2 linked regions of the Undibacterium sp. 5I1 genome follow. The protein of the gene in region 1 interacts with the protein of each later gene in a pairwise test. Links are inferred from orthologs where the notes say so. Each region holds a gene or a part of one and is shown on either strand. Other genes may lie near its edges.

Evidence for each region.
Region 2: the proteins of rlmN (region 1) and ftsZ interact in binary tests that used the Escherichia coli proteins (3 or more experiments, as listed by UniProt). The link is inferred for Undibacterium sp. 5I1 from one-to-one orthologs.

The regions. Positions count from the first base shown.
Region 1 is NZ_JAVIWI010000001.1:1,606,175-1,618,348, reverse strand. What follows is about bases 707-3,510. They hold rlmN (23S rRNA (adenine(2503)-C(2))-methyltransferase RlmN), read left to right. Parts: upstream 707-1,431; coding sequence 1,432-2,589; downstream 2,590-3,510. Other genes in these bases: RGU72_RS07225 (RodZ domain-containing protein), read left to right, coding at 3,379-3,510; pilW (type IV pilus biogenesis/stability protein PilW), read left to right, coding at 2,586-3,386; ndk (nucleoside-diphosphate kinase), read left to right, coding at 941-1,366. Also shown: 23S rRNA (uracil(1939)-C(5))-methyltransferase RlmD, read left to right, coding at 1-591; more of RGU72_RS07225, read left to right, coding at 3,511-4,398; ispG (flavodoxin-dependent (E)-4-hydroxy-3-methylbut-2-enyl-diphosphate synthase), read left to right, coding at 4,401-5,666; hisS (histidine--tRNA ligase), read left to right, coding at 5,705-7,066; RGU72_RS07210 (tetratricopeptide repeat protein), read left to right, coding at 7,079-7,744; outer membrane protein assembly factor BamB, read left to right, coding at 7,757-8,905; ribosome biogenesis GTPase Der, read left to right, coding at 8,912-10,255; RNA chaperone Hfq, read left to right, coding at 10,398-10,634; GTPase HflX, read left to right, coding at 10,673-11,797; FtsH protease activity modulator HflK, read left to right, coding at 11,860-12,174.
Region 2 is NZ_JAVIWI010000001.1:4,356,441-4,364,119, forward strand. Bases 2,046-4,961 are described here. They hold ftsZ (cell division protein FtsZ), read left to right. Parts: upstream 2,046-2,861; coding sequence 2,862-4,061; downstream 4,062-4,961. Other genes in these bases: ftsA (cell division protein FtsA), read left to right, coding at 2,046-2,704; RGU72_RS19070 (S8 family peptidase), read right to left, coding at 4,206-4,961. Also shown: RGU72_RS19050 (D-alanine--D-alanine ligase), read left to right, coding at 1-659; RGU72_RS19055 (cell division protein FtsQ/DivIB), read left to right, coding at 664-1,467; more of ftsA, read left to right, coding at 1,472-2,045; more of RGU72_RS19070, read right to left, coding at 4,962-5,726; RGU72_RS19075 (hypothetical protein), read right to left, coding at 5,792-7,423. UniProt on the Escherichia coli protein: Essential cell division protein that forms a contractile ring structure (Z ring) at the future cell division site. The regulation of the ring assembly controls the timing and the location of cell division.

The sequences.
Region 1 (12,174 bases):
CATTATTTATTGCCCGAGTTTGGTATAAAAATGCCATTTAAGCCGACTGATTTTACTCAGGTTAATCATCATATCAATCGAGTTCTGGTCGAGCGTGCTCTGCGTTTGCTGGATGTGCAAAAAGACGAACGCATTGCCGACTTGTTCTGCGGTTTAGGCAATTTCACGCTGCCGATTGCAACTTTAGCAAAAGAAGTTGTGGGGATCGAGGGTAGCTCCACGTTGACAGAGCGGGCAATGGAGAATGCTCGTGCCAACGGATTAGAGGCGACGACTTCATTTGGTACGCGTAATTTGTTTGAAGTTACTGCGCAAGATTTCGTTGCCTTGGGTAAGTTTGATCGTTTTTTGGTCGATCCCCCACGCGATGGTGCGATGGCAGTTTGCCAAGCCCTGATCGATTTGGGCAGCTTAGCGCCAGAGTTGAAGCCTAAGCGTATTGTGTATGTGTCATGTAGTCCATCCACGCTAGCACGTGATGCTGGCATGTTGGTCAATCAGGCCGGCTATCGCTTGAGTTTTGCTGGCGTCGTCAATATGTTCCCACATACTTCTCACGTAGAATCGATGGCAGTTTTTGATTTGGATTAGTTTAATACTGGGCGGGTGTATTTAAAATTATCCATAGAAATGCTGGATAATACGGCTAATTATGCATATACTCCCCGTAATTCAGAAAAATTTCTAGATTAAATGTTGATTTAGTTAACCGGGCTGATCGTCGCATATACCATTTTGCAGTTTTTACACTCGCGTTTGGAGATAAACAACTGATCTGATTGGTGCTTTCGGCGACCAAGTACTTATTTAAAAATAATTCTTGCAAGTAATTGTCTTTATTGGCAACTTACCTCAGATTGGTCGCTTTTATGATAAAATAGAGGGTTAGACGAATTCTTGAAATTTTGTCTTAACCCTTTCATTTTATTGGAGTTTTTAGATGGCTATCGAACGTACATTGTCTATTATTAAGCCTGACGCAGTTGCAAAAAACGTTATCGGTCAAATTGTTAGCCGCTTTGAAGCTGCTGGCTTGAAAGTAGTCGCTGCCCGCTTGACGCAATTGTCCCGCGCTGAAGCAGAAGGTTTTTATGCAGTTCACGCTGCACGCCCATTCTTCAAAGATCTGGTTGATTTCATGATTTCTGGCCCAGTTTTTGTTCAAGCATTAGAAGGCGAAGGCGCGATTTTGAAAAATCGTGATCTGATGGGTGCAACAGATCCAAAGAAAGCAGAAAAAGGCACAATTCGTGCAGATTTCGCAGAATCAATCGACGCAAATGCAGTACACGGTTCCGATGCAGCTGAAACAGCCGCCATCGAAATCGCTTACTTCTTCCCAGCGTTGAACGTGTACTCACGTTAATCACAGTTTGTAATATCGTCTTGTTTTGATAGTGATACTTAAGCAGGATGTGAAGGAGGATGCATATGACGGCTCTCACCAATTTGTTGGACCTAGATCCCTTGCAACTCGTCGCTTATTGCGGTGAGTTGGGTGAGAAGCCGTTTCGCGCCAAGCAATTGCAGCGCTGGATACACCAGTTCGGTGCCAGTAGTTTCGAAGAGATGAGCGATCTCGCAAAATCGCTAAGAGAAAAATTATCTACGCGAGCCTTTATTGCCGCTCCTGCGATCATTAGCGACCATACGTCAACAGACGGGACGCGCAAATGGTTGTTGGATGTGGGACAGGGCAATGCTGTAGAAGCAGTATTTATCCCCGAAGAGAATCGTGGAACCTTGTGTATCTCCACCCAGGCCGGTTGTGCAGTCAATTGCCGCTTTTGCTCAACGGGTAAGCAAGGATTTAATCGTAATTTAAGCGTTGGTGAAATTATTGGTCAACTTTGGATGGCTGAGTTTTTATTACGTAAAACTAAAGGTATAGCGCCGGGACCAAAAGGCGAACGTCAAATTACTAACGTAGTAATGATGGGGATGGGCGAACCTTTATTGAATTTTGAGCCAACGGTCACCGCTTTGCGTCTGATGTTAGATGATAATGCCTATGGTTTATCACGTCGTCGTGTTACGTTGTCTACCAGCGGTGTGGTGCCGATGATTGATAAGTTGTCCCAAGAGTGTGCAGTGGCGTTGGCAGTGTCTTTACATGCCTCAAACGACACTCTGCGCGACAGCTTAATACCATTAAATAAAAAACACCCGTTGCATGAATTAATGGCGGCTTGCAAGCGGTATTTGGATTATGCTCCACGTGATTTCGTGACATTTGAATACTGCATGTTGGATGGCGTAAATGATACCGATCAACATGCTCGTGAGCTGGTGCAATTAGTTAAAAATGTTCCCTGTAAGTTTAACTTGATCCCGTTTAACCCTTTTCCGGAGTCGGGTTTAAAACGTTCGGCCAATCCTCGTATAAAGGCTTTTGCCCAAGTGCTGATGGATGCGGGATTAGTGACAACCATACGTAAGACGCGAGGCGATGATATTGATGCCGCCTGTGGGCAGTTAGCAGGTGAGGTCCAGGACCGAACACGAGTGCAAGAACGTATGCAAAAAATGGCGGAATATCAAACCAAGTTCGGTAAAAATTTTGGCAAGATCGTGGAGATCACTCAGTGAAAATTTTTGGATTGCACTATCGTTTTTTATCCGGCGTCGTACTGGCGCTGATGTTGTCCGCATGTGCAAGCAAAAAACCTGAGGGGTTTAAGCCTGAGAGTAACCCGCCAGCTGAAAGCGTCGATTTGCAAAAGAGAGCAGCTATTCGCATGGAATTGGCGATTGGCTATTATCAGCAAGGACAATATAAAGTCGCACTGGATGAAATTAGGCAGGCGTTGATCATGTCCCCTGATTTAGTTGATGCCTATAGCGTCAGAGCTTTGATATACATGGATACTGGTGAGAAGCAGCTGGCGGAAGATGATTTTCAACGTGCTTTAAAATTGACTCCCAATAATTCGGATATAGCAAATAACTACGGTTGGTTCTTGTGCCAAAATGGAAAAGAAAAACAGGCAATGACTTACTTCGATAAGGCATTGAAAGATCCTACGTACTCGAATCCGATTAAGGTGCTTAACAACGCTGGTGTTTGTAGTTTGCGGCTAAAAGATACTGCCAAAGCAGAGGGATATTTTATGCAGGCATTTCGGGCTGACCCATCTAGTCCAACCATAAATGCAAATCTTGCAAAAATTTACTTTGATCGGGGTGAGTACGAGAAAGCCAAGTTTTATATAAACCGTGTACTCAAAGCGGATGTATTTGCTGCAGATGTCCTTTGGTTGGCTATTAAAATAGAAAATAAACTGGGTGATCAGTCGGCTGTCAACGGTTTGGGCGTGCAATTGCGGCGACGTTACGCCAATTCTAAAGAATACGCTCTGTTTCAGCAGGGAGCTTTTAATGAATGATGCTGGTGTGAGTTTGCCTGAAGATCAATTAAATTTATCTATAGTTGCCGATGATGTAGTAATTGACACATCTACAATCAAGTCTGCAGGAGCTTTTCTTGCATTGATGAGGCAACAAAAAGACTTTACTGTCCAGCAAATAGCGGATCAGTTAAAGCTTTCTGCAAGGCAGATAATTGCATTAGAAGCTGATCAATTTGATGCTTTGCCAAAAATGGTAATAGTTCGAGGTTTTATACGGTCTTATGCTAAGTTACTTAAAATAGACGGAGAACCAATTTTGGCATTGTTGCCGAAAAATTTGGAACCTCCAGTTCAGTCCGCGTATTTGAGACCTGCACTGACAACTCCGTTTCTTGAATCCAGATTGCCTTTAATGGGACGTCAGGACGCAAATAACAAAAAATACGTGTGGGGAGCCATTGTTCTTGCTGTGTTGGCGATTAGTTTTTTTGTGATGCAAAAATATGAACGCATCAGTTTTATTCAAAATTTAATATCTTCTAAATCCTCATCCAGTTTGGGGACAACGACCAGGATCGCGATCCCGTCAGATTTGGCGCCCCCCGTTGCCTTAGACACTCTAACCACTCAAAAGAGCTCAGATGGACAACTTCAAATCCCGTCTTCTGATACGGCGCGGGCTAAGGTTGCGCAGTCTGATCAAGGCACAGTTGCGGATGTCTCTCCAGTGCCACCTTTAAATACTAACGTGTCTGATCAGCAAGCAACTATTTCCGCTCAATCTACCCTGCCTGCGGTAGTTAATTCACCAAATAATTTAATAAAATTTAAATTTCGGCAAGATTCTTGGATACTACTAAAGCGTGAAAACGGTAGCGTATTAACGTCCCACATGGCAAAGGCCGGAACAGAAGAGAGTTTTGATGTAAAAGAAGTTTTGCAGATAAAAATTGGCAATGCAGCTGGTGTTGATGGGACATTACGTGGCGTTTCTCTAAATATTGCGCCGACAAAAGAAAGCAACGTTTTTAACCTAAGTGTGAAGTAAGTATGACATCTTCTTTTTCTGGCATAGCATCTGGACCATTTATACGCCGCTTGAGCCGGAGTACAAAAATTGTATATGGCTCGCGTCAAGTTATCGTTGGTGGTTCTGCGCCAGTTGTGGTTCAGTCGATGACAAACACGGATACCGCTGATGTAATCGGTACTGCCATTCAAATTAAAGAGTTAGCAAGAGCTGGTTCTGAACTTGTTAGGTTGACTGTTAATAATGCGGAAGCTGCGGCAGCAGTGCCAGCGATTCGTGCGCAATTGGATAAGATGGAAATAGATGTTCCCTTGGTTGGGGATTTTCATTACAACGGACATACGTTGCTAAAAGACTTTCCTGATTGTGCCCGGGCTTTATCCAAGTATCGTATCAATCCAGGCAATGTAGGGCAGGGCGCAAAACGCGATACTCAGTTTGCACAGATGATAGAGATGGCATGTTTCTACGATAAGCCTGTTCGTATCGGAGTGAACTGGGGGAGTCTCGATCAAGCTTTACTCGCGCGTATTATGGATGAAAACGCACAGCGTGCAGAGCCGTGGAGTGCGCAAACGGTGATGTATGAGGCGTTGATTACATCTGCAATAGAAAATGCACAACGAGCTGAAGAGCTAGGTTTAGCTGGCGATAAGATTATTCTGTCTTGCAAGGTTTCAGGAGTGCAGGATTTAATTGCTGTGTATCGAGAACTTGCGCAGCGCTGTGACTTTCCTTTGCATTTAGGCTTGACAGAAGCAGGTATGGGCAGCAAAGGTATTGTGGCATCGACAGCCGCACTATCTGTGTTGTTGCAAGAGGGGATTGGCGATACGATTCGTATTTCTCTTACTCCTGAGCCAGGCGGTGATCGTTGTAAGGAAGTCGTAGTTGGGCAAGAAATTTTACAGACGATGGGTTTAAGAAAATTCACTCCTATGGTGATTGCTTGCCCAGGATGCGGGCGTACTACTTCTACTGTATTCCAAGAATTGGCAGATAGTATTCAAACCTTTTTACGCGATCAGATGCCTGTTTGGAAAAAACAATATCCCGGCGTGGAAAGCATGAATGTTGCGGTGATGGGCTGTATCGTAAATGGTCCCGGAGAATCCAAACATGCCAATATTGGGATTAGCTTGCCTGGTACCGGCGAGTCTCCTGCCGCACCCGTTTTTATTGATGGAGCAAAGGCGCTCACTTTGCGAGGCGATAATATCTCAGAAGAATTCCAAGCTATCGTATTGGATTATGTGAAGAATCATTACACTCCCTCTAATGTGTAACCAACGTATGCGGCTAATAAATAATTAGGTTGTAAAGTATGTCTGAAAATAAAAAAATAGAAAAAATTGTTGGTGTGAAGGGGATGAATGACCTTCTTCCAACCGATTCTCCCTTATGGGAATTGTTTGAAAATACGGTGCAGTCTGTTTTGAAGAGTTATGGCTTTCAACAAATTCGTACGCCTATCGTTGAGCCTACGGCCTTATTTGCTCGCGGTCTTGGTGAAGTTACTGATATCGTTGAGAAGGAAATGTACTCCTTTGAAGATGCAATGAATGGGGATAAATTAACCCTGCGTCCAGAGAACACGGCCGGCGTTGTGCGTGCAGCACTAGAGCATAATTTGACTTACGAAGGTCCGCGACGTCTTTGGTACAACGGACCCATGTTTAGGCATGAAAAGCCGCAACGTGGACGCTATCGTCAATTCCATCAAGTAGGGGCTGAGGCTTTAGGCTTTAGTGGCCCTGATATCGATGCAGAATTAATCATTATGTGTCAGCGTCTTTGGGATGATTTAGGTTTGCAAGACGTACGTCTTGAACTAAATTCGATTGGTGACGCAGAAGAGCGTATTCAGCATCGTGTAGCATTGATTGCCTACTTTGAACATCATAAAGATATTTTAGATGCCGAGGCGCAGCGACGCTTGCATAGCAATCCTCTGCGTATTCTTGACACTAAAAATCCGGCAATGCAAGAAATGGTAAATGCTGCACCTAAGCTGCTTAGTTATCTTGGTGAAGAGTCTATGTCACACTTCTTAGGTGTTCAAAAAATATTGCGTGACAATAGTATTCCATTCACGATCAATACACGTCTGGTGCGCGGCATGGATTATTACAACCGTACAGTTTTTGAGTGGGTAACTGATCAATTGGGTTCACAAGGTACAGTGTGTGCAGGTGGTCGCTATGATTCCTTATTTAGTATTTTCGGTGGTAAACCTACTCCCGCTTGTGGCTTCGCAATGGGGATTGAGCGATTGTTGGAGTTAATGAAAGCATCTGGCGAGACACATGCGCCAGCCCAATGCGATATCTATCTTGTGCATCAAGGTAGCAAAGCACAAGAACAATCTTTCGTATTAGGCGAGCGTTTGCGCGATGCGGGGCTAGATGTTGTGTTACATTGCGCAACTGCAAGCGGTGTAGGTAGTTTTAAATCGCAAATGAAAAAAGCAGACGGTAGTGGAGCAGCCTACGCAGTCATCATCGGTGAGGATGAGTCCGCATCGAATACTGTCAGTATCAAAGCAATGCGCACGGAAGATATGGAGAATAACCAAGTCACGGTGCCGTTTGATACTGCTGTTGATTATTTGGTTGACCAGATCGCTGGGATCGGTGATGCAGGCGAATGCTGTGACGATCCAACTCATATTCATATTCATCACTAGACTTTATACAAAATGGCATACGATCTCGAAGAACAAGAGCAATTAGACACTCTCAAAGCATGGTGGAAACAATACGGCAACCTAGTTACTTGGCTGTTGGTAATCGCTTTATCTGCTTACGCTGCATGGACGGGCTGGACCAGCTATCAGCGTGATCAGTCAAGTCAGGCGTCACAATTGTATGACGTGCTACAAAAGGCGGTGCAAGCTAAAGATAATGCAAAAGTGCAGCGAGCGGCTAATGACGTCGTTCAAAAATTTTCTAAAACACCATATGCGGCAATGTCCGCAATGACAGCAGCTAAGAGTGCTTTTGATGCTGGAGATATCAAAGTAGTCAAAGCCCAATTACATTGGGTCATTGATCATAGTAGTGTGGAAGAATATAAAGCGATCGCAAAAATTCGTTTAGCAGGTATTGCCTTGGATGAACGAGCTTACGATGAAGGACTAGCTTTTTTGTCAGGTGATTTTTCGCCAGAATTTGCTGGAGATATTGCTGATCGGAAAGGCGATATTTATCTCGCTCAAAATAAACCTGTAGAAGCCCGCGCTGCATTTCAGAGTGCATTAGAAAAGACAAAAGAGAAAAATCCTGCGCGTCAGTTAATCCAAATAAAGCTCGATGCTCTTGGTGGTGCCGAGGCTAAGCTTGCAAGTAATTCAGCTAGTAAATAATAGGAGTAGTTCATGCATTTTTCTGGCAAATTGCTGGCCTCATTAGTATTGCTTTCCCTCGCGGCTTGTTCCTCTATGAATCCGTTTGCGAGTAAGTCTGAAACAAAAAATATTCCGGCTACCTTGCAGGATTTTACTGTGACCATGCCAGTGAAGACTCTTTGGTCAAGCTCGGTTGGCTCATCAGGTGAATATGTATTTACGCCTGCTCAAGTTGGTGCAGACGTATATGCGGCTGCAGTGGATGGTACTGTAGTTAGATTGGATGCTGCTAATGGTCGGGCGGTCTGGCGTATCAATGCAGGCTCTTCTTTGACTGCTGGAGTTGGTGCTAGCGCTTCTGTAATAGTTGTTGCAGGGCGAAAAGGTATGTTATTCGCTTTTGATACCGAGGGTAAGTTGCACTGGAGTGTACAAACTTCCAGCGAGATACTTTCCTCTCCAGCTGTGGCCAAAGATGTTGTGGTTGTTCGTAGTATGGATAACAAAATCGCGGCGTACGATATAGCAACAGGAACAAAAAAATGGTCTATCGAGAGACCACTGCCAATTTTGACCTTACGTACCATTCAAGGCATCGCAATCGCGGATCAGTGGGCTATAGTCGCATTGCCTGGCGGTAAGCTAGCATCTTTTTCTTTAGCTAATGGAGGTTTGCGTTGGGAGGTTGCTGTTGCAGATCCTAAAGGTGCGACTGAGCTTGAGCGAATTACCGATGTTTCTGGAACTCCGTTTATTATTGGAAATGAGGCTTGTGTTTCTGCTTATCAAGGACGTGTTGGTTGTTATGACTTAACCACTGGTGCTGCGCGCTGGGCGAAAACTTTATCCAGCGAAGTTGGTGTAAGTGCAGATGAGCGATTTGTTTTTGCCGCAGATAATTCGGGCGCTGTATCCGCTTATGCTCGTAGTACCGGTGCTAGTGTTTGGCGAAATGATAAATTAGCTTACAGGCGTTTGTCCGCACCAATTTCTTTCGGTCGAGCTGTTGCTGTTGGCGACGGTTCTGGCTTTATCCATTTTCTCTCACGAGAGGATGGTTCTTTCATCGGTCGTATTAGTACCGATGGCAGTCAAATTTTGGCAGCTCCAACTGTAGTTGGCTCGAGTTTGATCGTTCAAACCAAATCAGGGGCAGTGGTTGCATTGACAACCGAGTAATACTAAATGAAGCCGGTTATTGCACTTATAGGTCGACCAAATGTCGGCAAATCCACGCTGTTCAATCGACTTACTCGCTCTCGTGACGCGCTAGTGGCAGATCTTCCTGGTTTGACAAGGGATAGGCATTACGGTGAGGGACGTATTGGTGAACGTCCATTTTTGGTTATAGATACTGGTGGTTTCGAGCCCGTTGCCAAAGAAGGCATCATGCATGAAATGGCTAAGCAAACTAAGCAGGCTGTAGCTGAGGCTGATGTGGTTGTGTTTATCGTTGATGGACGTCAGGGTTTGACTCCGCATGATAAAACTATTACGGATTTTTTGCGAAAATCTGGACGCTCCGTGATGTTGGTAGTAAATAAAGCTGAGGGTATGAAATATAGCTCTGTTACAGCCGATTTTTATGAATTAGGGTTAGGCGATCCGTACGTCATTTCAGCAGCGCACGGAGATGGCGTAACAGATTTAGTTGAGGAGTCGTTAGACATTGCGTTTGCGCAAAGACCTCCAGAATTGGAGGAGCCAGATGATGTCGTAAGGGGAATCAAGCTCGCGATAGTTGGGCGTCCCAATGTTGGTAAATCAACTTTAGTTAACACACTATTAGGCGAGGATCGGGTCATAGCATTTGATATGCCCGGTACTACCCGTGATTCGATTGAAATTCCTTTTGAGCGCGATGGAAAACATTACACTTTGATTGACACAGCGGGTATTCGCCGCCGTGGAAAAGTGTTTGAGGCAATAGAAAAATTTTCTGTAGTCAAAACTTTACAATCGGTTTCGGAAGCAAATGTCGTGTTGCTGATGCTCGATGCGCAGCAAGATATATCTGAGCAAGATGCACATATAGCGGGCTTTATCTTGGAGTCTGGACGAGCCTTAGTTATTGGTGTCAATAAATGGGATGGCTTGCAAAGCGACAGACGCGATGAAATCAAATTAGATATTGAACGTAAGCTAAATTTTTTAACATTTGCTAAGTTTCATTTTATTTCTGCTTTAAAAGCTAGCGGTATTGCCTCTTTAATGAAATCAGTCGATGCTGCTTATGCTGCAGCAACAGCGAACTTATCAACGCCAAAATTAACTCGTGCGTTGATAGAAGCTGTGGAGCATCAGCAGCCGAAGCGTAAAGGCTCGATAAGACCTAAGCTGCGTTATGCCCACCAAGGCGGTCAAAATCCACCCATTATTGTTATTCACGGCAATGCCTTGGATTCCATTGGTGATGTATATAAACGCTATTTGGAAAAACATTTCCGAGAAACCTTTTCTTTAGTGGGAACCCCTTTGCGCATAGAAATGCGCTCAGGTAAAAATCCTTTCTCTAAAACTGAAAAATAAGAATTTTCATTTGATCGTTGGTGGATCTAGCAAGCAGCGCAAGCGAAAATAGATTACAGTTACAAGGTAATCAACTATTGGGACTCTTGAACTTTTGCAATGTGTCCCCAACTCCTGATCACAACAACATATTGGAGCTGTTATGAGTAATAAAGGGCAACTGTTACAAGACCCGTTCTTGAACGCACTTCGTAAAGAACATATTCCTGTATCCATCTATTTGGTGAATGGCATTAAGTTGCAAGGTCATATTGAATCTTTTGATCAATACGTAGTTTTATTGCGTAATACAGTGACGCAGATGGTATACAAACACGCCATTTCTACTGTTGTTCCCGCACGTGCTGTGACCATCAATACTGAGTCAGAGCCCGAGTAATTATTAGGCATTTATTTTTTGAAAAATAAAATTTTTCTATGCGCGCCGTTTTAATCGGTGTGGACTTCGGTAAAGATGATTTTGCCGCTAGTTTAGAAGAACTATCTCTGCTCTCCCAATCTGCGGGGGCAGAGCCCATCACAACCATTACCTGCAAGCGCTCTAGTCCTGATGCTGCGTTATTTGTGGGCTCTGGTAAAGCGGATGAGATTGCAAATACCATTGCTGATGCTGAGCTCGATATTGCAATCTTTAATCATGCATTATCACCTGCACAACAGCGGAATTTAGAGCGACGTTTGAAAATACGGGTGGTCGACAGAACTAGTCTGATTCTTGATATTTTCGCGCAGCGTGCTCATAGTCATGAAGGTAAAGTCCAAGTCGAATTAGCGCAGTTGCAGCATCTTGCTACAAGGTTGATACGCGGCTGGACTCATCTGGAGCGACAAAAGGGTGGTATTGGTTTGCGCGGGCCTGGAGAGACTCAGCTTGAAACTGATCGCCGTTTAATCGGGGATCGAGTTAAAGCACTTAAAGCTCGTATGGGTAAGTTGCATAAGCAGCGTGAAACACAAAGACGTTCGCGTGGTAGAAGCCACACCTTTTCAGTATCTTTGGTTGGTTATACCAATGCGGGTAAATCTACGTTATTTAATTCGTTGACGAAGGCGGGTGCTTACGCAGCAGACCAGTTGTTTGCTACGTTAGACACTACATCACGACGTTTGTATCTTGCCGATGCAGGTAGTGTCGTGATATCTGACACGGTAGGGTTCATCAGGGAACTACCGCATCAATTGGTCGATGCATTTCGTGCTACTTTGGAAGAGACAATTCATGCCGATCTGTTGTTGCATATAGTTGATGCAAGTAGCCCAGTGCGCTTAGACCAAATTCAACAAGTTAATGACGTATTGAAAGAGATCGGTGCTGACCATATTCCTCAATTATTGGTTTGGAATAAGATCGATTTGGCTGGTTTGGAGCCGAGTTTGGAGCTAGGTGAGTATGATAAAATTCAAAGAGTTTTTTTGAGTGCGCAAACTGGTGCCGGAGTAGGTTTGTTGCGGCAAGCGGTTACAGAGTTTGCTAAAGACTACGCATTAAAAAGAAATAATCCAGTAGAGATCGCCCAGTTTGATGATGCGCGGTTTGTCTAAAAATTTATTCAGTATTAAGTCTATTTGTAGTTCAACTCATTATTTTATTGGATAACGACAGAATGTTCGTTTCACTTCTAAAAAAAATTGGCTTAACGATGTCGTTGAACGATCCTCAGTGGGGTCGTGGCTCTCAAAATAACGACAAGGATGGCAAGAAGCCACCTGAGGGCCCACCCGATTTAGAGAAATTATGGCGCGACTTTAATGAACGCATTAGTCGTTTCCTAGGCTCAAAAAATAATGGTAATAATGGCGGCGGTGGCGGTGGATTCACTCCTGATGCTGCCAGTGCTAAATTAGGTGTAAGCATCATCGTTGTTGTGCTGGCGTTTATTTGGTTAATCAGTGGATTCTTCATTGTTCAAGAAGGTCAA
Region 2 (7,679 bases), 2.7 Mb from region 1 along the record:
CGATGGACAAAATTTTTACTAAGAAAATTTGGCAGAACCATCAGTTGACGACACCAGCATACGAAGTATTAAACGCTGAAACGGAATTGCGTCTGGTACCAGATCGTCTGAGTTTGCCTTTGATTTTAAAACCGCCACATGAAGGCTCGACAATTGGCATCACTAAAGTAAATGGCTACTCCGATATGAAGGATGCCTATGCTTTGGCAGCGCAATTTGATGACGAGGTATTGGCTGAAGAATTTATTCAAGGTCGCGAACTGACCGTAGCAATTTTGGGTACTGGTAAAGACGCTTACGCCTTACCCATCATTGAGATCGTAGCGCCACAAGGTAATTACGACTATCAGAATAAATATTTTACCGACGATACCAAGTACCTTTGTCCTGCGCCGTTAGATGCTGCATTGTCAGAGCAAATACGGCAAATGTCTGTAGACGCTTACCGTGCAGTGAATTGCGAAGGCTGGGCGCGGGTTGATGTATTGCTCCGAGCATCCGACAACCAAGCGTTTTTGATTGAGGTCAATACTTCGCCAGGTATGACAGGACATTCGCTGGTGCCAATGGCCGCTCGTGCAGTTGGTTTAAGTTATGAAGATTTATGTCTGAAAATTTTGCAATCCGCTCGCTTAAAGATGTCGAAGGGTAATCAGTAAGCATATGTGGCAAGACGTCAGGTCTATGAATACAACAGCAAATGCGTTGTTCGGTGTTTTTTTGCTTGCGTTGATGATGTCTGGTGTGTGGTGGTTAGTGCAGCGTCCGATGTTTACGTTAAAAGTAATTCAAGTGGTAGGCGCCGATCAGCAGCCATTACGACACGTGAATGCACTGACGATTCGTGATACTGCCTTACCTAAATTGAAGGGTAATTTTTTTACGACAAATCTGGACGGTGTACGTACTGCATTTGAAGCGGTACCTTGGGTGCGTAAAGCTAGCGTGCAAAGAGAATGGCCAAATAAGTTGATTGTCACTTTGGAAGAGCATCAGGCTTTGGGTACTTGGGGTGAAGAAGGACGATTGATGTCAGTGAAGGGCGATGTATTTACCGCCAATCTGGCTGAAGCGGAAGAGGATGCGGAGTTAATTGATTTTGCGGGACCAGAAGGTAGTGAGAAAGAAGTGCTGGCGCGCTATATCGATTTTAAAACCTGGTTTGCCAAAATCAGTTTAGCGCCCGAGTCTGTGCAGTACTCCAGTCGTTACGCCTGGAGTGTGAAATTGAACAACGGTATGAAAGTCGAGTTGGGTCGGGTACAGGATGATCAGACTCTGCAAAGCCGGGTAGATAAATTGCTGACAGTGTACCCACAGTTAGTCGCAAGTTTGCAAGACAGTATTGAAAGTGTCGATATGCGTTATCCGAATGGATTAGCGCTGAAATCGAGTCACAGTGGCTTCGGTATCGCTAGCAAGTTAAGTGGAAAACAAAGCAGCAAACTCAATGTCAAACGAAAGTAAGTAAATGACAAAAGATGCAAAAAACCTGATCGTCGGCCTGGACATCGGCACCTCAAAAATTGTTGCGGTCGTCGCAGAGGTCATGCCGGATGGTCGCCATGAAGTAATCGGCCTTGGTCAGCACGAATCCAAGGGGCTGAAAAAAGGTGTAGTCGTCAACATCGAGGCGACGGTCGAATCAATTCAGCGTGCATTGGAAGAGGCCGAGCTGATGGCGGACTGCAAAATCCGCAATGTCTATACCGGTATTGCAGGTAGTCATATCCGCAGCTTTAATTCCAGCGGCATGGTTGCGATTAAAGATAAAGAAGTCACGGCTGCTGATGTATCGCGCGTGATTGAGACTGCCAAGGCAGTAAATATTCCGACCGATCAGCAACTGCTACATACCTTGCCGCAAGAATTTATTGTGGATAGCCAGGATGATGTGCGCGAGCCTATTGGCATGAGCGGCATTCGTCTCGAAGTCAAAGTACATATCGTCACTGGTGCAGTTTCCGCGGTACAGAATATCGTCAAGTGTGTACGCCGCTGTGGTCTGGAAGTGTCTGATTTGATTTTGCAGCCAATGGCATCGGCCGAGGCAGTGCTGACCCGCGATGAAAAAGAGCTTGGCGTTGTCCTGATTGATATCGGTGGCGGCACGACAGACGTGGCTGTGTTTAGCGAAGGTGCAATCCGTCATACCGCTGTAATCCCAATTGCCGGTGATCAGATCACCAATGATATCGCTATGGCATTGCGTACACCAACATCAGAAGCAGAAGAAATCAAGATTCGTTTTGGTGTTGCCAAACAGGTGCTGGCCGACCCATCTGATTCTTTGGAAGTACCGGGTCTTGGTGATCGTGGTCCGCGCTCGTTATCGCGTCAGGCTTTAGCTGCTGTGATTGAACCGCGGGTCGAAGAATTATTCGCCTTAGTGCATCAGGTAGTGCGTGAATCTGGTTATGAAGATGTGCTGTCCTCCGGCATCGTATTGACGGGTGGTTCCGCGATCATGCCAGGCATGGTAGAAATGGCTGAAGATATCTTTTTAAAGCCGACACGTTTAGGTATGCCGGTGTATTCGGGGCAGTTAGCAGATGTCGTACGCAGCCCGCGTTACGCCACAGTTTTGGGGTTGTTGTTGGAAGCGAAGAAGCAGTATATGCGTGGTCATATTGTTACGCGGCAGGAAGGTTCTGCAAAAGCAGTATGGCAGCGCATGAAAGAGTGGTTTTTGGGGAATTTTTAAGCAGTTTTTTGGTGTATTTTTTCGCATAAATAGTAGTAATCATTTTATAATGTTCTGATCCGCAGTTATTAGTCGCTAGGCGTGACACCGTTGTTGAAAATTTGTATTTCAAACGTGATGCCTATCGACTAAAAACTGCCTACCTAAAGGAGTCATGATGGAGTTCGATATGGTTGATAACGCTACGCAAGGCACCGTAATTAAAGTCGTCGGTGTTGGTGGCGCAGGTGGTAATGCTGTGCAGCACATGATTAACAAAGGTGTGGCAGGAGTTGAATTTATCGCTGCTAATACTGATGCTCAAGCATTGCTGCAATCTAAGGCACACAACGTCATTCAAATCGGTGAAACCGGTTTGGGTGCAGGGATGAAGCCGGAAGTCGGTCGCCAGTTGGCGGAAGAATCCCGTGCTCGCATTCAAGATGCATTACGTGGTTCGCACATGGTATTTATCGCTGCTGGTATGGGCGGTGGTACCGGTACTGGTGCTGCCCCCGTAGTGGCACAGATCGCCAAAGAATTAGGCGCGCTGACGGTTGCTGTGGTTTCCAAACCTTTCTCATACGAAGGTAAAAAATGCATGGACATCGCTGACGAGGGTCTGGAAGCCTTGTCACAGCATGTGGATTCGCTGATTATTATTCTCAATGAAAAATTGGAAGAGATCTACGAAGACGACAGCATGATCGAATGGCTGCAACACGCCGATGACGTGCTCAACAACGCGGTTGCCGGTATTGCGGAAATCATCAATGTTCCAGGTCATATCAACGTTGATTTCAATGACGTGAAAACGATCATGGGCGAACAAGGTAAAGCGATGATGGGTACGGCAACAGCATCCGGTGTTGATCGTGCACGTATTGCGGCAGAGCAGGCAGTTGCTTCGCCGTTGTTGGATGGTATCGATTTGTCCGGTGCTCGGGGTGTCTTGGTCAACGTGACTGCTAGCCGCGGTCTCAAAGGTAAAGAAATCAAAGAAGTCATGGCGGCAGTTCGCGCTTTTGCAGCACCTGATGCTTCTATCGCACAAGGTATCGCTTACGACGATACGATGGGTGATGATATTCGTGTCACAGTGGTGGCAACTGGCTTGGGTCGGGGCAAGAAAAATATCCAGTTGGTACAAACACCAATGCTGCGCACAGGTACTCATAATGAACCAATGATGGCGTCGCCAACGACAGCTTCGGCTGGCATGCATTCAGGTACGACGACTGCTTCCAGTGGTTTTGATGGCTTGAGTAAGCCGGCAGTATGGCGTCGTGAGTCTGCGTCAGATACGGTTCGTGCTTTGGAAAAAAATGGTATGGAAACTTATGACATTCCCGCGTTTTTAAGAAAACAAGCTGATTAAAATCTAGCCATAAAATCTGACAAAACCCATAAAAAACCCGCATTTATGCGGGTTTTTTATGGCTTACTTTTTAAATAATTTTAAATTATTTCTTAAATATCACTCGCCAGACCCAGAATTTGTCTGGATCTAGCGATGTTGCTATTAACCGCCAGTTACAGCCTTGACCGCAGCTGCCGCATCTACAATGCCTGCGCCACAACCTGGGCAGTTTGCTGGTGCAGGGCGAGCTGTTTTAATCAAGATGCTTTTTACTTGTGCCGGAGTTAATCTGGGATTAACTGACAACATTAAAGCCACTACGCCAGCCACATGTGGTGTCGCTTGAGAAGTACCAGAGTACATACCATACGTAGAATCGTTAGTAGCAACGGTTGTACCTGTTGGCAAAGTCGATGTGATCTGATCATTCGCTGTTGTGAAGCCTCCGCCCGGAGCCGCGACGGTTACTGTGCCGCCGTAGTTGGAATAGCTCGCACGACCACCTGCAATCGAAGTCGATGCTACTGTAATTACACCTGGGCAGTTCGCTGGCGATGACAGTTTGGCATCAATACTTGAATTGCCGGCAGCAATTACAATCACCGTGCCAGCTGCGATCGCGCTTTGATATGCGGTTGCGCTAGTACGAGTACAAACACCTGTGCCACCTAGAGAAAGATTCAGGACATTGGCTCTGTTGATGTTATCTGGTATGCCGCTGATATGAAGTCCTGCGGCCCAAGCTACTGCGTCAGCAATATCAGAATCATAGCCACCGCATTTGCCGAGTACGCGCAAAGGCAGCACTTTTGCTTTTGGCGCGACTCCTGTGATGCCAATGCCGTTTGTAGCAGCAGCCACGATACCTGCAACGTGCGTACCATGCCAAGAACTGTTCGATGGACCACACGATGTGTCAGTTGCACTGACCCAGTCACCTAAGTCGATTGCGTCTGGACCACGAACACTTGATGCGCCAGCTGGTAAGGCAATCCGTGCTACTGCAGGGCTACTGATAAAGTTATAACCATATTGGTTTGCCTTGCCGCCTTGTGCTGGAACCAAATTAGGCAGAATATCTGGATGCGGGCGATACCCGGTATCCAGCACAGCCACGACAATGTTTTGCCCCATTGTGATATCCCAAGCTGCTGGCAAATTCAAAGCACCTACTTGGGTCTTGGAATCTTGCATATCCCATTGGTTGGTAGAAAACAAAGGATCCGTCGGTACATAAGCAGGACGACGAATGTAGTCTGGTTCCGCATATTCGATAGTCGAATCGACGCTAGCCAGTTTGGCTGCCAGAGCACGCATTTCAGCTGGTTTTAAAGCGATATCGGAAGCATAAACCCAACCTCCGGTCACAATCTGGCGCTTCAGTACAAACGAGGTACCGAAAGTTTGCGCCACCGACTGTAGTGTGGAAAGGCGTTGTGCCTGTACTTGTGCCAAGGCAGTTAGATTGCCTCCGACACTAGCAGCCGACTCAAGCATATTACTTCTCTCATTGTGATATTTGATAATGATTTGAGAGAGTTTTTGCTCGACTTGCGGCTTAGTGCTATTTGCGCTATTTGGGTCAACTGCAGACGCAAAAGCAGGTGCAAAGACAGATACATTTAGCATCGTGCTCATTACGACTAACAGTAAAGGTTTAACGCTGAACAGTAAAGATTTCATTCTGTATTTTCTCCGATAATTTATCGTTTGGGATGTAGATCGTTGTATGAGTTATTTTCTAGTAATTAACTGGAAAATGGGATTTTTGTCAGAGCTGCCGGAACTGCTCCGCCACCCGCCCATTGATCACCCCAGCTAGTAAAGGTGCCGTCTTTACTGACTGCAAGGAAGGCGCCAAATGGTGTGGCATAAATTGCACGGACATTCACTAGTTTCGCTGTAACTGCGCTACTGTCGCCACCTTTGCTTGGCATGCCCCAAGTCACTACTGTGCCATCAGCTTTGAGTGCAGCGAACGCATATTTGTTCGCCGTGATTGAAACCACGTTCGTCAACTGTGCGGTTACCGCGCTGCTGTCGCCACCAACGCTAGGATCACCCCAACTTACCACGGTACCGTCAGCTTTTAGAGCCGCAAATGCATATTCAGTGGATTGGATTGATTTCACTTTGTTTAGTGAAGCTTGTGCAGTAGTTAAGCTGGCCTGCATACGTGGCAAATCACCCCAACTTACAACGGTACCGTCCGCGCGTAAGGCCGCAAAAGCAGTTTGCGTTGAGTAGACATTAGTGATGTTTGTCAAAATGCCGTTACTGTTTAAAATACGCGTGTCTACCGCCTCGATGTCATTGGCATAACCGAATCCAAATGTGATGCCAGCATTCGTCGTCGCGACGGCAATTGCGCCACCGGCAGTCAGATTTTTTACATTCGTCACTACTTGATCACTGGTTGGTATTGCCCAGCCAAATGAGCCGGTCCAACTAACCACGGTACCGTCTTTACGAAGTGCTACAAAGTCATAATTTGTGCCGACGACTTGGATCACATTGGTAAGTTGCGATTGCACTGAACTTGCATCACCGCCCGTGTCCGCATCACCAAATGCAACGACAGTTCCGTCTGCTTTGATTGCCGCGTAAGCACCTTCAGTGGAGGCGATACTTTTAATGTTTGTCAAAGACGCTACGGTTGCTGCATTGAGTCCGTAATTTGGATCATTGAAAGGTACATCAACGCCAGACAGCACGCCGCGATAAGTACCCCACGCAGTAAAAGAGCCATCTTTTTTTACGCCAAAGAAAGCTACGCGACCGGGAATAATGGAGGCAATGTTTGTCAGTGCGCTTGTAGCGGTGGTCGGAGACACGTAGCTGCTACCCCAAACTTTAACCGTGCCATCAGTTAGCAGTGCAGCAAAGCCGCGATCTGAAGGGAACAACTGTGCAATACCTGTAATCACTGAGGACGATGCATTTTGTCCGCCCCAAACTGGATTGCCCCAAGCGTAGGCTGTACCATTTTGCGTAACAGCAAAAGCTGCAAGTGCGCTGTAGACGGAATTAGCCTGCAGAGTTTGACTTGCAGTCGCCGTAGAGCAGCTTGCAGTCGCTGTGACAGCAGAATTTGGTTGAGTATCTTGTACGCTAGTGCCAGTACCTAAGGCAACGCCAGACGATGCTTGCCAGCTGACTGTTGGTGTTACCGAGCAGTTAGTGCTATTGACTACAGCAGTCAAAGTAGTACCCCGTGCACCGAAAACGTCAATTGAAACCGTCGGCGAAGGCGGTGGTGCTGGTGGCGCAGATGAGTCGCTGCCGCCGCATCCGGCAAGAAGTACCGTAAATCCAATACTCGCTAAGGCCGACGCCATGCTTTTTAATGGAATACCATTTGACTTGATGTATATATTCATTTGCTACCCTGCTCCCAAAACAGTGGATTGATATGTGCACCTATTTTTATTTCAATAACGTTGATATGTTGTCTCATCGCTACTCATACTTATCTTAGCACTGGCTTAATCTAGAAATTTAGCCATCAAATTAAAAGACACTAAAACAAGATTAAATTCACTTTACGAAATATTTTCAATTTAAAAAACGAGCACTTTGTTGTTTTCTACATGATTTTCATGTCTGAGGCATACTTCGTCAGTGTGCATGCATCAT